Regions from separate parts of the Agrobacterium sp. CG160-95 genome, predicted to be linked through region 3. Evidence: riboswitches for the same ligand, from Rfam matches in the RefSeq annotation. Region 3 holds a riboswitch; each other region holds the start of a gene.

Region 1 (5,379 bases), on a different contig from region 3:
AAGAAGGCACCGGCATCCCGATCCTCATCGGTCGCCCGCAGATCATCGAAACGCGCCTGAAGCGCTTCGGCCTGCGTATCCGCCCGAATACCGATTTTGCGGTGGTCAATCCCGAAGACGATCCGCGTTACCGCGACTACGTCGATGATTATTTCGCACTGGTCGGCCGCGCTGGCATCAACCCGGAGGCGGCCCGCACCATCGTGCGCACCAACTCCACGGTCATCGGCGCGCTGTCGGTGAAGCGTGGTGAGGCGGATGCGCTGATCTGCGGTCTGGAAGGCCGTTACGACCGGCACCTGCGCGACGTGAACCAGATCATCGGCAAGCAGGAAAGCGTTCGCTCTTTCGCAGGCCTCAGCCTGCTCATCACCCAGCAGGGCGCGCTGTTCCTCACCGACACCTTCGTCAACAACGATCCGACCTCCGAAGAAGTGGCTGAAATGGCCATTCTCGCGGCAAAGGAAATCCGCCGCTTCGGCATCACGCCGAAGATCGCGCTCGCCAGCCACTCCAATTTCGGGTCGCGCGATTCGGAAAGCGCCCGCAAGATGCGCCGCGCCCTGAAGATCGTGCAGGCAGCGGCACCCGAACTGGAAGTGGACGGCGAAATGCAGGGCGGCTCAGCACTTTCGGAAGCGCTGCGCAAGCGCGCCATGCCCAACAGCGTGCTGACCGGCGAAGCAAACCTGCTGGTCTTCCCGAACCTCGATGCCGCAAACATCACGCTCGGCGTCACCCGCACGCTGACGGAGGGCCTGCATGTCGGCCCCATCCTGCTTGGCACGGCTCTTCCCGCCCATATCCTGTCGCCCAGCGTCACCTCGCGCGGCGTTGTCAACATGGCGGCCTTTGCCGTCGTGCAGGCATCGCACCCTTCGGTGTGATGAAGGCGTATTAACGCAGTTTTGAACATGCTGTTGCCGCATTGCGGCAACAGCTTATGTTATCTTCCTGAAACACGGATTTCCCGAAGCATAACACCCTCGCCACCGGCCGGGGACATCGAACGGATCGCACCATTGACCCGGCGCCGCAGCATTATCGGCCTCCTGCTTCCCCTTGTTTTCATCGCCCCGGCCGCTGCTTTCGCGGATCAGGTCTGCGATACGCTTTATGCGCAGCTGCGCGAACCGCCGCGTGTCATCGGCAACACCGCCGAGGTACGGCGTTACGCCAATGCGCTCACCCGCCAGAACATCGAGATCCGCAGGATCAGGAACGATCTGCGCCGTTACGGCTGTTCATCCGCAAGCGTCACCGTTTATGGCAGCCCGAATGCCGAACTCTGCGCGGAGATCAGCGACGCGATGGCGGATGCGCAGAGCGAACGCGATGCCATCATCCGTGACCGCGACTATGCCATGGCGGCCCAGGGCAGCGATGATGGCGACATCAGACGCCAGCGCATTCTCGCCGCACTCGACGCCAATGGCTGCAGCGCCATTCCGGAAACGGAAGCGCGCCAGCCGACGGCACCCGATGTGACACGTTACCCCGACGCCTTCGGCGAACAGGGCAACCCGCCGGGACAGGCAGGGCTTTCGACCTACCCCAATGCCGCTGCGGAGGGCGGGCTCAGGACGCTGTGCGTGCGCACCTGCGACGGCTCGTTTTTCCCCATCGCTTCCAATGCCTCGCCGCTCGATTTCCGTGCGCAGGCCGAACAATGCCAGAAAATGTGTCCGGGTACGCAGACGGAGCTTTATTTCCACTCCATGACGGAGCAGGAAACGGCTGACATGGTCTCGGCTGAAACAGGAAAGCCCTATAAGGACCTGCCGACCGCCTTTGCTTATCGAAATGCCTCAACGAAAGCCCCAGGCTGCGCCTGCAACATGGCCGCCTATCACGAGGAGATGAAGCAGCAGGAGGCTGCGCGGCCGGAAGCTGAGAAACCCTATTCCAGCATCACGACCATTCCACCACCGCAAGGTGACACCCCCAAAAAACCCACCGAACTGCAGCAGGCCGCAAAGCCGCCGGAACAACCGGTTCCGGAACGCGACTATGACCCGAACAACAGCAGGGTCCGCGTCATCGGCCCTAAATTCCTGCCCGACCAGACAGGCCGGATCGACCTGAAGAACCCGGCGCTGAAGGGCATTCAGCCGCAGCAATAGCTCCCATCAAGCACGCGGTATGGAGTTGGCAACGCTCTATCTCACTCACAAGGCGGTCGCGTGTTCTCTTTACCGCCCGCCCCAGCGATTGCGAAACACCAGCTCCTCCAGCGGCACGCGCTGGCGCCAACCCTTCACCGCCAGTTCCGGCTCGGTATAAAGTGTATCGACGCGGCCGAGGCATAGCCAGGCGACGATCTCGATGTGGTCCGGGATTTCCAGAATGGTCCGAATGTCGCTATCGTGGAAAATGCTGACCCAGCCGACGCCGATGCCTTCGGCGCGCGCTGCAAGCCAGAGGTTCTGGATGGCGCAGACGGTGGAATAGACATCGGTGCGCGGATTGTGGGTACGGCCCAGCACCACCTTGCCGCCACGCGTCGGATCGCAGGTGACGCAGATGCTGAGCGGCGCCTTGCGGATGCCCTCAAGCTTGAGGCTGCGGTAAAGCGCCTGCTGCTCCCCCTCGAACATCGCCGTCGCCTCGCCATTGGCGCGGCTGAAGGCAACCCAGGCTGCCTGCCTGACCGCACCGTCAGTGACGAGCGTGAAATTCCACGGCTGCATGAAACCGACCGAGGGCGCGGAATGCGCCGCCTTCAGCAAGCGCTCGACCACATCTTCCGGCAATGGATCCGGAAGGAACTGGTCGCGCACATCACGGCGGGTTTCGATGGCACGGTAGATCGCCTCTCGCTCCCCCTCGGAAAACGGGTAGGCGGGCGAAAGCGCGTGATCGAATGCATCGGCGTCGAGCGAACTGGTCGCGAGTGGATCGGTCGGCATCGTCTATCCCCAACAATGCTGGCGCGCCGCCACGAAAACCGGCTCCGGTTTTCGCCTGCACGACGCGCTGCTGCAACAACCTGCCGCCGTCCACGCGGTCTGGTCTATCCTGTCAGGCCGGTCTTCTGACTCGGCTTCATCCGCCCACTTTCGCCTTCCCGAATGGATTCAGTGGCATCAAGAAAAAGGGCATCCGCCTCACAGCGCTGGGCACGTTCCGGTCTTGCACCGGATTCCCGATTCTCCCGCCCTAAAGGGCAGGCACCTGACGAAGAAGCTTATGAGCAACAAAGATTGCAAATACAAGTATCTTGCGCAGCGATGCGGCAATGTGACCGTGGCCACCTCACCGGCGTATTGCGGCCTTCAGCCGCCGCGCAGAAGCGCGCCGGCTGAAGCACTCCCTACCGCATCACCCAACGGGAAAATACCGCACATAAGCGAACTCATCCCCGTCCGGTGACCAGTTGGGCGAATTCATCGTTCCCTGCCCGCCGAAAAGGTCAAACAGCGTTTCGGCATTACCGCCATCCATATCCATCAGCCGCACGCGCACGTTAAGGTCGCGCGGATGGTCGAAGACATCGGCGTCGTAGGAGACGAAGACGACCTTGTCACCGCTGGGGGACGGATGCGGGAACCAGTCGCCGTAGGCGCTGTCGGTGATACGCTCGACGGCCGAGCCATCCACCCGCACGCGCCAGATCTGCATCTGGCCGGTGCGGCTGGAGTTGAAATAGATCCATTCTCCATCCGGCGAATAATCCGGCCCGTCATTGCGGCCCTCACCATGGGTAAGGCGTGTCTCAACGCCGCTGTCTATGTCCATGGAATAAATATCGAAAACCTGATCGCGAATGCCGCAATAGGCGAAACCTTTCCCGTCCGGCGACCAGCCGTGCCAGTAGGACGGAAGGTTCTTAGTCATCAGCCGCGGCGTTCCGCCCGTCGAAGGCAGCAGATAGATGGCACTCTTGCCGAACTCCACCTTGTCGGAAATGGCATAAAGCGAACCGTCAGGCGAAATGCCGTGGTCATTGTTGCAGATTGTCGCAAAGCCAGTATCGACCTTTTCAGGCGAAGGGTCGCCGGCAAGTGACAGGCGATAAAGCAGACCGTCGCAGTTCAGAAGCAGGTATTTCCCGTCCGGCGACCAGTTCGGAGCCTCGAACAGCTCCGGCGTCTGCCAGACCACCCGCATCTGCCGAGTGCGGATGTTGAAGATTTCGATGGAACTGCGCATGCTGCCTCCCGGGCCTGTCGATCGTCTGGCGTGGAGCGTTGAATGGCACAACCATTCCGTTTGCATCCGCCACCGCCGTAATTATGATCCTATTGCCGCAGGCACCGCCCTGCAAATTCAAATAGGAAAAAACAGCAGCGTTCCGGCACCGCCCGCACCCCTGCCCGTTTCTCCCAGATCCGAGGTTCCGCGATGAACACCATCGCCGATCACGGCATCCGCTTCGGTCGGATCGCCGCAATGCTTCCTGTCAAGAATATCGAGAAGGCCCATGACTTTTATGTCCGTGTGCTGGGCTTCGAAAAGACCTTCGAAAACGGCAACCCTGTCGGTTTCATGATCCTGAAACAAGGTAACGCCGAGTTGCACCTGACATTGCAGTCAACGCACAAACCGGCCCCCTTCAATGTGGCGCATATGCTGGTCAGCGACGCCGACGCGCTGCATGCGCTTTGCAAAAGCCACGGGCTTCGCATCATCAAAAGTCTGCAGGACAAGGATTATGGCCTGCGGGCCTTCGTTTTCGAAGACCCGGATGGTAACCGCATCGATGTGGGGCAGGTTATTTAACGAGATAGGGAGACGGCGCGGCGTGTCCGCGCCGTTGGAGGAAAAGGATGCTTCTTCGCCATCGATATATGGCGAAGCCGCAGCATCCGCACTCCGTCACCCCGAACTAGATTCGGGGTCCAGCAAGCTCCCTCCATGCCCTCCTTCGACTACCTGTCCCTGAACCGGTTGGTAATCGGATAACGGCGATCGCGGCCGAAGTTCTTCTTGGTGATCTTCACCCCGGGCGCGGATTGGCGGCGTTTGTATTCGGCGAGATAGAGCAGATGCTCGATCCGGTGCACCGTCGCGATATCATGGCCACGCGCGAGGATTTCCTCGACCGACATTTCCTTTTCCACCAGGCACTCCAGAATATCGTCCAGCACCGGATAGGGCGGCAGCGAATCCTGGTCTGTTTGGTTGGGTCGCAATTCGGCGGATGGCGCCTTGGAGATGATATTGGCGGGGATCACTTCGCCGGACGGCCCGAGCGCGCCGGGCGGCACATGGGAATTGCGCCAGCTGGAGATGGCGTAGACCTGCATCTTGTAGAGGTCCTTGATGGGATTGAAACCGCCATTCATGTCGCCATAAAGCGTCGCATACCCCACCGACATTTCCGACTTGTTGCCTGTTGTCACCACCATCGAGCCGAACTTGTTGGAAACAGCCATG
Region 2 (5,379 bases), on a different contig from region 3:
GCGGATCCAGATCGTCGAAATTGGAGATATGCGGCAGGATCGGCACGGCAATGCGGATTTTCGCGCCGGGCTTTTGTTGCGCCGGGCCGGTAAGCCCAAGGGCGTCCTCCGCCGGCAATTTCGCAGCATCGGAAAAATGCGGCAATAGCCCGATGGACGCCCAGCCGGTCTTTTCCGCGATCATCCGCATGCCGTCTGAAAACAGCGTAGGGTCACCGCGAAAGCGGTTCACGATGAAGCCCTCTATCATCGCGGCATCATCGCGTTCGAGAACGGTTTTTGTGCCCACGAGGCTGGCGATGACCCCGCCCCGGTCGATATCGCCGATCAGAATCACGGGAGCATCCGCGGCGCGGGCAAAACCCATATTGGCGATGTCGTTGGCGCGGAGGTTGATTTCGGAAGCACTTCCCGCCCCTTCCACCAGCACCAGATCGGCCTGTTGTTTCAGGTGCTCGAAGCTCTCCAGCACACGCGGCATCAGCCCGGCTTTCATGTGCTGATAATCGGCAGCCTTGGCATTGCCGACAATTTTACCCTGTACGACGACCTGTGCGCCGGTTTCGCTCTGCGGCTTTAAAAGCACCGGGTTCATGTGAACCGACAGCGGAACGCCTGCAGCCCGCGCCTGCAGCGCCTGCGCGCGACCGATCTCGCCGCCATCGGCAGTGACCGCCGCATTGTTCGACATGTTCTGCGGCTTGAACGGCATGACGGACAGGCCACGCCTGACGAAGGCGCGGGCAAGGCCAGCCACCATCAGCGATTTGCCGACATCCGAGCCGGTTCCCTGAAACATCAGCACACGTGCACTCATGTCAGTATTCTATCCCGGCCTGCGCCTTTACGCCTGCCTTGAAGTGATGTTTGACGAGGGTCATTTCCGTCACCATGTCGGCAGCGTCGATCAACGGCTGTTTGGCGTTGCGGCCGGTAACGATGACATGCAGATCGGATCTACGGTTGGAAAGCGTTTCGACGACCTCTTCCAGCGGCAGGTAATCATAGCGGAGCGCAATGTTCAGTTCGTCGAGAACCAGCAATCCGATCGTCTCGTCGGCCATCAGTGCTTTCGCTTCCTCCCAGGCCTTTGTAGCTGCCGCGACATCGCGCTTCAGGTCCTGCGTGTCCCAGGTAAACCCCTCGCCCATAGTGCGCCATTCCACCCTGTCGCCGAACAAAGTCAGGGCCTGCTGTTCACCCGTCGACCATGCGCCCTTGATGAATTGCACGACGCCGACCCGCCGCCCGGTGCCGAGCATGCGCAAAGCAAGGCCGAAAGCGGCCGTGGATTTGCCTTTGCCAGGGCCGGTATTGATCATCAGCAGACCTTTTTCGATGGTCTTTTCCGCGACTTCGGCATCCTGAACCGTCTTGCGGTTGACCATTTTCTGCCGGTGGCGTTCGGCTTCGCTGTCGCTGATATCGCGTGTCATCGCGTTTTCCTTCTCGTCCAGAGGCGCGGGACCTTATGCCCCCGCCATTCGGAGCGGCGACTATACTCAATTTGCCGCACCCGGCAATCGACAAGCCGGCAGCATTGACCGTCACGCCCGTTCAGCCTAAGGGTAAGGCACTGACGGTCTTTTCCCGGCAACGGGAAAAGCTAAGAGGGAACACGGTTCCACCCCATACCGGGTCATTCCGTGGCTGCCCCCGCAACTGTAAGCGGTAAGCCCGCACTGTGAAGCCACTGGACCATAAAATTGGTCCGGGAAGGTGGTGCAGGGTGTTTTAAAGCCGCAAGCCAGGAGACCTGCCGTTTCAGGAAAAAACGTCTCCCGGGCGGGGTGCTCCGGTCAGCCGGTCGAATTGAATTGCAGCCGCGCTTTTCAGTGCGCTGTTTTCGACATCCGCACCCCGACGAGTTTAAAGGCGCGGAAAGCGGAACGGTTTGGATATTACCACAACATCTTCTTGTGCGGACGGGACAATGGAAGCCAACACAGCTTCTGGCGTGGTCGTTTTTGTCTGCCGAAGCTGTCGCGACGACACCGATCCCAATGCGGAGCCGCGCCCCGGCACCATCCTTGCGGAAGCTGCCATCGCAAAAGCGCGTGACTCCGGCATCGATGTTCGCTCCGTCAATTGCCTTGCCAATTGCAAACGCGGCCTCAGTGCCGTGCTGCGCGGTGCCGATGGCTGGTCCTATGTATTCGGCGGGCTGACGCCCAACGATGCGGAAGACCTGCTCACGGGCGCGCAAATGCTGGCCGCCTCCGCAGATGGCCTGATGCCCTGGCGCGGCCGCCCCGACACATTGAAGCGCGGCATGGTGGCGCGCATTCCCCCATTCGATTTTACCGAGGAGAGATCATGAGCACCCTTCTGGACCGCGTTCCCTGCACCATCGTCACCGGCTTTCTGGGGGCTGGAAAAACCACGCTGCTGCGCGGTCTCCTCGAAAAGCTTGATGGCAAGCGGCTTGCCATCATCGTCAACGAATTCGGTGATATCGGCATCGATGGCGATATCCTCAAGGGATGCGGCATTGAGAGCTGCCCGGAGGAAAACATCGTTGAGCTGGCCAATGGCTGCATCTGCTGCACGGTGGCGGATGATTTCCAGCCGGCCATCGAGCAGATTCTGAGCCGCCAGCCGAAGGTGGAGCATATCCTCATCGAGACCTCCGGCCTTGCCCTACCCAAGCCGCTGGTGCAGGCATTTCAATGGCCGGCCATCAAGAGCCGCGTGACGGTTGACGCTGTGGTGGCTGTTGTGGATGGCGCTGCCCTTGCCGAGGGTCAGGTGGCGCATGACATGGAAGCCCTTGCCGCCCAGCGCGCAAATGACGAAGCCCTCGATCACGACGATCCGGTCGAAGAGGTTTTTGAGGACCAGATCGCCTGTGCCGATCTTATCGTGCTGACCAAGGCGGATCTGCTCGATAGCGCCGGTCTGGAAAAGGCGAAGGCTCATATTCTCGAGCATTTGCCGCGGGCCGCAAAGATCGTCGTCGCCTCGAATGGCGTCATCGATCCGGCCGTGCTGATCGGCCTCGGTCTTGCGGTTGAAGAGGATATCGAAAACCGCCGCACCCATCACGATGGTGAACTCGACCACGAACATGACGATTTCGACAGCTTCGTCATCGACCTGCCGGCCGTGACCGATCCGGAAGCGCTGGCGGCTCGTATCGCCGAGACAGCGGCTGCGGAAAATGTTCTGCGCATCAAAGGTTTCGTCGAAGTATCCACCAAGCCGATGCGCCTGCAGGTGCAGGCAGTCGGTAGCCGCGTCAACCATTATTATGACCGTCCCTGGGCGGCCGGTGAAGAGCGCCGCAGCCGCCTCGTCGTCATAGGCGAAAAGGGCCTCAACCGCGAAAAGATCGAACAGATGCTGGCCGCCTGATAGAAATGCACATTCTCGCCACCACATCTTCGTCTCTGGACGACCTGATCGAGCCGGTTGATCTCAACCAGCCGCGATCGGATGTGGTGATGCTGTCTTTTTCGGCAAGCGATCTTGCCGGGCTGGAACAGGCATGGCGGCAGGCAGAGGGCGCGCTTCCGTCCCTGTCCGCTGCCAACCTCTCCGAGCTTCGGCATCCGATGTCGGTCGATCTGTGGATCGAAAAGACGGCCGAACATGCCCGTGTCATCCTTATCCGGATTCTCGGCGGCGCGGAACGCTGGCGCTATGGCGTCGATCAGCTCAGCACGATGGCGCGGCGACGTGGCATAAAACTTATGCTCCTGCCGGGTGAATGCAGTGAGAGAGACGAAAAGCTCGAAGCGGCCTCGACTGTTGATCGCCAGACGTTGGCGTCCGTCCTCGCCTTCTTCCGCGAGGGTGGGCGGGAAAATATGGACCGGCTTGCCATTGGTCTTGCTGCCCTTGTAAGTGGTGGCGCATGGCCAGATATCGAGGCTCAACCGCTGCCGAAAGCCGGCTTTTACCGGCCGGGTAAAGGCGTCGTGGATCAGGCGGAAGCCTGCGCCGGTTTTCCCGCCGGTGCAGCTGTCCTTCCCATTCTCTTTTACCGCTCCATGCTTCTTGCGGCCGATGCGGCGCCCGTGGATGCGCTTTTTAATGCGCTCTCTCAGCGCGGTTTTGCGCCATTGCCGATTTTCGTCAGCGGCCTCAAGGATGGGGAGGCAATTCGCTTTCTCGAAACCGTACTGCCCGAACTCCAGCCCGCCGCCATCGTTGCCGCCACAGCTTTTGCCAGTCAGATGGATGACAGCGGTAAAACCCTGTTTGATCGCCTCGGCGTGCCGGTGTTTCAGGTGGTTATGGCGACGACGCGACGGGACGGCTGGGCGGAAAATGCGCGCGGTCTCAACCCTTCCGATCTTGCCATGCATGTGGTTCTGCCGGAACTCGATGGCCGGATTCTTGCTGGCGCAATCTCATTCAAGCAGGTGCGGACTGATGGCGGTATCAGCCTCATCAATGTACCGGAGGCTGATCGCGTCGAACAGGTGGCAAACCGAATCGCTGCCTTTCTGCAATTAAAACAGTCCACGCCACAGGAACGGCGGATCGTCATTCTGATGCCGGATTATCCCGGTGCTGCGCCAGGGCGCACGGGTTATGCCGTTGGTCTCGATGTCCCGCAAAGCGTGCTTGAAATGCTGCGCGATCTGGCCGCGGCAGGATATGTGGTTTCGGATATTCCCGAAACGGCGCGGGCTTTGCTGGATTGTGTCGAGCAGCAGGAAGCGGCTGTCGGACTTTCAGACTATCGTGATTTTCTTTTGGGTTTGCCTGAAGGGGTTGCCGCCTCCGTGGATAGCACGTGGGGTTCGGCCGAACAGGACGACGCACTAGCCGACGGCGCATTCCGTTTTCGCGTCGCCCGTTTCGGCCAGATATTCGTGGCCCTGGCACCGGATCGTGGGCGAAATGAGGATCGGCGGGTGGATTACCATGACCCTGCCCTACCGCCACGTCATGCGTTGGTCGCTTTCGGCGCCTGGATGCAGCGTGTCGCAGGGGCGCATGCCATTGTGCATGTCGGTGCGCATGGCACGCTGGAATGGCTGCCCGGCAAGACAGTTGCGCTTTCCCGCGATTGTTTTCCTGAAATCGTCACCGGGTCTTTGCCGGTGGTCTATCCGTTCATCGTTTCCAATCCGGGCGAAGCGGCGGTTGCCAAACGGCGGATCGCTGCCGTCACGATCGGCCATGTTCCGCCTGTGCTGGTAGATGCCGGGCTTTCGCCGGAACAATCGGCTCTGGAACAGCTCGTCGACGAATATGCGCAGGCGGATGGGCTCGACCGCCGCCGCCGCGACCGGCTGGCGAAACTGATCGTAGAGAAGGCGCTGGAAACCGGTCTTGCGGCGGATGCCGGTGTCGGTGCAAAGGACGATGCCGATGCGGCGCTGTCGCGCATCGACGCCTTCCTCTGTGACCTGAAGGACTTCGCCA
Region 3 (5,379 bases):
CATGCGGCTTCCGCCCTTCATCGTTACACTGGGCATGTGGCAGATCGTGTTGGCCACCAATTTCCTCTATTCGGCCAACGAAACGATCCGCTCACAGGATATCGTCCAACAGGCGCCCATTCTCCAGTTTTTCGGCAACAATGTCCGCATCGGCAGCGCCGTCTTCACCTATGGCGTCATTGCGATGGTTCTGCTGGTTGCCCTGCTCTGGTATGTGCTGAACCGCACCGCCTGGGGTCGACATCTCTATGCAGTGGGTGATGATCCCGACGCAGCCGAACTGGCCGGCGTTAACGTCAAGCGCATGCTGACGACCGTCTACACACTTTCCGGGCTTATCTGCGCCTTCGCGGGCTGGGCTCTCATCGGCCGCATCGGCTCGGTATCGCCGACCGCCGGTCAGTTCGCCAACATCGAATCCATCACCGCAGTGGTCATCGGCGGCATATCGCTGTTTGGCGGACGCGGCTCGATCATGGGCATGATCTTCGGCGCGCTGATCGTCGGTGTCTTCTCTCTCGGCCTGCGACTTATCGGAACAGACCCACAATGGACCTATCTGTTGATCGGCGTCCTTATCATCTTGGCTGTCGCAATCGACCAGTGGATCAGAAAGGTAGCAGGCTGATGGCAAAAGAACCTATCCTCACAGCACGCAATCTCGTTAAACGCTACGGTCGTGTGACTGCGCTCGACAATGCCGATTTTGACCTTTATCCGGGCGAAATCCTCGCTGTCATCGGTGATAACGGTGCTGGAAAATCCTCTCTCATCAAGGCGATTTCCGGTGCGGTGACACCCGATGAAGGGGAGATCAGGCTGGAAGGCAAGCCGGTACAGTTCCGCTCGCCGATCGAGGCGCGCAAGGCTGGTATCGAAACCGTTTATCAGAACCTTGCGCTGTCTCCCGCATTGTCCATAGCCGACAATATGTTTCTCGGCCGTGAAATCCGCAAACCCGGTATTCAGGGAAGCCTGTTCAGGGCACTGGACCGTCCGGCGATGGAAAAGTTTGCCCGTGAGAAACTCTCTGAACTCGGCCTGATGACGATCCAGAACATCAATCAGGCGGTGGAAACCCTCTCCGGCGGCCAGCGCCAGGGTGTTGCGGTGGCGCGTGCAGCCGCCTTCGGCTCCAAGGTCGTCATCCTTGACGAACCGACGGCGGCGCTCGGCGTCAAGGAAAGCCGCCGCGTTCTCGAGCTTATTCTGGATGTGCGCGCGCGAGGGCTACCGATCGTTCTCATCTCGCACAACATGCCGCATGTTTTCGAGGTTGCTGACCGGATTCATATTCATCGGCTGGGCAAGCGTTTGTGCGTCATCAATCCGAAGGACTATACCATGTCCGACGCCGTCGCCTTCATGACGGGCGCCAAGGAAGCGCCAAAGGAAACGCTGGCCGCATGACGCTGAAGCTTGAAACGATCGTCGAAGACGTTCTTCGGCGGGCAGAGGGTAAATCTCGTTTTATCATTGCCATTGCCGGTCCCCCTGGGGCCGGCAAATCCACGCTGGCGGATGCCCTGTGCGGTGCCCTCTTGGCGCGCGGCGAGGCTGCGGCTGTCCTGCCCATGGACGGCTTCCATATGGATAACGGTATTCTCGAAGAACGGGGGCTCTTGCCGCGAAAAGGCGCACCGGAGACCTTCGACGTGCGCGGCTTTCTTGATATCGTCTCCGCAGTTCGTCAGGGCGGGCAGGAAGTTCTTGTCCCGGTTTTTGACCGCTCCCGCGAAATTGCCATTGCCTCCGCTCGCGCCATCGCGCCAGAAACACGCTTCATCCTTGCCGAAGGCAACTATCTGCTGTTGAACGAGGCGCCGTGGACGAAGCTTTCCGGCAGCTTCGATCTTGCCGTCTTCGTAGGCCCATCCGTTGCGGTGCTCGAGGAACGCCTGCGGGATAGATGGCAGGGCTATGGTCTCGATGCGACCGAGATTCACGCCAAACTGTTCGAAAATGATCTTCCCAACGGAAAGCGGGTGATTGAGAACTCCCGCCCCGCCGATATTCGCATCGATATCTGGGAATAACCCGCTGCTTCCGTCCGTAGGCGGCATGGAGCATTCACCGTTAAGCCTTTGTTGACCATGTGTTGAATCTTTTTGATCCACAGGGTGGGGCTTTAGCATGTCTAATTATTGACGAAAAAAATTCATCATATACTATATGTGGTGTTCAAGGTTCTTTCGATTCGCAAGCGTCGGGAGCTAAGACGGGAATTCGGTGCGTAACACCATTATGGTGAAGCAATGCCGAAACTGCCCCCGCAACTGTAAGCGGTTAGCATCGTTCCGATTTGAGCCACTGGCGCTAAAAGCTCCGGGAAGGTGGGAATGGATGTTTTGACCCGTAAGTCAGGAGACCTGCCTTGAGCGAAAACGTCCACGGGCGGGGTGTCCGGAAGGAAGGTGTATGACGCAAATGAATTGCGTGCGCCCTTTTCTGCCCCCTCCAGAACAAGCTTCGGGGTGAAGTCATGCCAGTGCATTTTTATAAGTTTCTACGCTCGTCGGCGTAGACAGAGATCTTACGCGGCCTCACCCGCGCGCCTTGCCAGAATGACAGAACCATCGCCACCCGCTTGTGATTGCAGGCGGGCAATGTTGAGCCGTGCGTAAAAGCGGCTTCGAAAGAGGAAACAATGACCGTCACCGTTTACAGCAAACCCGCCTGCGTCCAGTGCACTGCCACCTATCGTGCGCTTGACCGCATCGGTGTCAGCTACGAGATCGTCGATATCTCCGAAGATGCGGATGCCCTCGATCGCGTTCGCGGCCTTGGTTACATGCAGGTTCCCGTGGTCGTTGCCGGCGAACGCCATTGGGCGGGTTTCCGTCCGGACATGATTGGCTCGATCAGCTGAGGAGGCGATGCGATGGGGCTGATCGTCTATTATTCCAGCCGGTCTGAGAACACTCATCGCTTCCTTCAAAAACTGGGGCGACGATTGCTTCGCCTGCCGCTCGGCGCCGAGGAAGACGTTCCTCACGTGTCGGAGCCCTATGTTCTCGTCACCCCCACCTATGGGGGCGGCGGCATGAAAGGAGCGGTACCGAAACCGGTTATCCGGTTTTTGAACGAGCCCTCAAACCGAAATCTCATTCGCGGCGTCATAGCGGCGGGAAATACGAATTTTGGCGCAGCTTTCGCATCCGCCGGAGATATCGTGTCGCGTAAATGCGCGGTGCCGTTTCTCTACCGCTTCGAGCTTCTCGGCACAGAGGAAGATGTCGCCAACGTCAATCATGGATTGGAACGATTTTGGACACGCTGACCTCAAGCGCGGTGCGCAACACGGATGCCAAACAACAAGTAACTGCCGCGCAGAAACACCTGGACGCGGGACTGGACTATCACGCGCTGAACGCGATGCTGAACCTCTACGATGAAAACGGGAAGATCCAGCTCGACAAGGACCGCCTTGCGGCACGGCAATATTTCCTTCAGCACGTCAATCAAAACACGGTGTTTTTCCATAATCTCAGGGAAAAGCTCGATTATCTCGTGACCGAGGGATATTACGAACAGGAGGTGCTGGACCAGTATTCCTTCAATTTCGTCCGTGACCTCTACGACGAGGCCTATGCCAGAAAGTTCCGTTTTCCGACATTTCTCGGCGCCTTCAAATATTATACGTCCTATACGCTGAAGACTTTCGACGGAAAGCGTTACCTGGAGCGTTATGAGGACCGCGTCTGCATGGTGGCGCTGGCTCTGGCGCGTGGCGACGAGCAACTTGCCCGCGATCTGATGGATGAAATCATTTCCGGCCGCTTCCAGCCGGCAACCCCGACCTTTCTCAACGCCGGCAAGAAAAGCCGCGGTGAGCTGGTTTCGTGTTTTCTGCTGCGTGTGGAAGACAATATGGAAAGCATCGGCCGGTCCATCAATTCAGCATTGCAGCTTTCCAAGCGTGGCGGTGGCGTAGCATTGTCCCTGACCAATATTCGCGAAGCCGGCGCGCCGATCAAACAGATCGAAAACCAGTCCTCCGGCGTGATTCCTGTCATGAAGCTGCTGGAAGATTCGTTCTCCTACGCCAACCAGCTTGGCGCGCGCCAGGGCGCTGGCGCGGTCTATCTGCATGCCCATCACCCCGACATCATGCGTTTCCTCGATACGAAACGTGAAAACGCCGACGAAAAAATCCGCATTAAAACCCTTTCGCTCGGCGTGGTGATCCCCGATATCACCTTCGAACTCGCGAGAAACAACGAGGATATGTACCTGTTCTCGCCGTATGATGTTGAGCGGGTCTATGGCGTGCCGTTTACCGAGATTTCCGTCAGCGAAAAATATCAGGAAATGGTCGCCGACAGCCGCATCCGCAAGAAGAAGATCAAGGCACGCGAGTTCTTCCAAGTCATCGCAGAAATCCAGTTCGAAAGCGGTTACCCCTATATAATGTTCGAGGATACGGTTAACCGCGCCAATCCGATCGCCGGCCGTATCAGCATGAGCAATCTCTGCTCGGAAATTCTACAGGTCAGCGAGGCGAGCGAATTCAACGACGATCTCTCTTACAGCCATATGGGCAAGGATATTTCCTGCAATCTCGGCTCGCTCAACATTGCTTCAGCAATGGATTCGGCTGATTTCGGCAAGACGATCGAAACCTCCATCCGGGCGCTGACGGCCGTTTCTGACATGAGCCACATCTCGTCTGTCCCTTCCGTGGAAAAGGGCAATGATGCGAGCCACGCCATCGGGCTTGGTCAGATGAACCTGCATGGCTATCTGGCGCGCGAGCGCATCTTCTACGGCTCCGAAGAAGGCATCGATTTCACCAATATCTATTTCTACACGGTGACCTATCACGCCATCCGCGCCAGCAATCGCCTTGCCACTGAAAGGGGCCAGAGCTTCAAGGGCTTTGAAAACTCCAAATATGCCTCGGGCGACTACTTCGATAAATATACCGACCGGGAATGGCTGCCCGCGACGGAAAAGGTCCGCGACCTTTTTGAGAAAGCCAGCATTTCCATTCCGACACAGGAGGACTGGAAAGCGTTGAAGCAGGCCGTCATGGAGACCGGCCTCTATAACCAGAACCTTCAGGCCGTGCCGCCCACAGGCTCGATCTCCTATATCAATCACTCGACCTCCTCGATCCATCCCATCGTCTCGAAGATTGAAATTCGCAAGGAAGGCAAGATCGGCCGTGTTTATTATCCGGCTTCCTACCTTTCGAACGACAATCTCGAATATTATCAGGATGCCTACGAAATCGGTCCGGAAAAGATCATAGATACCTATGCGGCGGCCACCCAGCATGTCGATCAGGGCCTGTCGCTGACACTGTTCTTCCGCGATACGGCAACGACGCGCGATATCAACCGGGCGCAGATCTACGCCTGGAAAAAAGGCATCAAG

The links. Region 3 has a riboswitch for cobalamin ahead of nrdH (glutaredoxin-like protein NrdH). Riboswitches for the same ligand answer to the same signal wherever they lie in the genome.
Region 1: linked by a shared signal. The riboswitch ahead of bluB (5,6-dimethylbenzimidazole synthase) and the one ahead of nrdH (glutaredoxin-like protein NrdH) in region 3 are both predicted to bind cobalamin.
Region 2: linked by a shared signal. The riboswitch ahead of ACQZ63_RS20980 (DUF1636 family protein) and the one ahead of nrdH (glutaredoxin-like protein NrdH) in region 3 are both predicted to bind cobalamin.

Annotation. Positions count from the first base shown of each region.
Region 1 covers NZ_JBNWDU010000005.1:262,047-267,425, reverse strand. The annotation lists gene ACQZ63_RS18595 (NADP-dependent malic enzyme) at 1-887, shown strand, start outside; gene ACQZ63_RS18590 (DUF2865 domain-containing protein) at 1,023-2,123, shown strand; gene bluB (5,6-dimethylbenzimidazole synthase) at 2,193-2,909, opposite strand; cobalamin riboswitch at 3,008-3,193, opposite strand; gene ACQZ63_RS18580 (TolB family protein) at 3,322-4,152, opposite strand; gene ACQZ63_RS18575 (VOC family protein) at 4,345-4,722, shown strand; gene ACQZ63_RS18570 (NAD+ synthase) at 4,872-5,379, opposite strand, start outside.
Region 2 covers NZ_JBNWDU010000006.1:287,634-293,012, reverse strand. The annotation lists gene ACQZ63_RS20990 (cobyric acid synthase) at 1-817, opposite strand, end outside; gene cobO (cob(I)yrinic acid a,c-diamide adenosyltransferase) at 819-1,436, opposite strand; cobalamin riboswitch at 1,564-1,778, shown strand; gene ACQZ63_RS20980 (DUF1636 family protein) at 1,934-2,320, shown strand; gene cobW (cobalamin biosynthesis protein CobW) at 2,317-3,354, shown strand; gene cobN (cobaltochelatase subunit CobN) at 3,360-5,379, shown strand, end outside.
Region 3 covers NZ_JBNWDU010000001.1:1,340,974-1,346,352, reverse strand. The annotation lists gene ACQZ63_RS06685 (ABC transporter permease) at 1-628, shown strand, start outside; gene ACQZ63_RS06680 (ATP-binding cassette domain-containing protein) at 628-1,410, shown strand; gene ACQZ63_RS06675 (nucleoside triphosphate hydrolase) at 1,407-2,036, shown strand; cobalamin riboswitch at 2,168-2,391, shown strand; gene nrdH (glutaredoxin-like protein NrdH) at 2,648-2,869, shown strand; gene nrdI (class Ib ribonucleoside-diphosphate reductase assembly flavoprotein NrdI) at 2,882-3,280, shown strand; gene nrdE (class 1b ribonucleoside-diphosphate reductase subunit alpha) at 3,268-5,379, shown strand, end outside.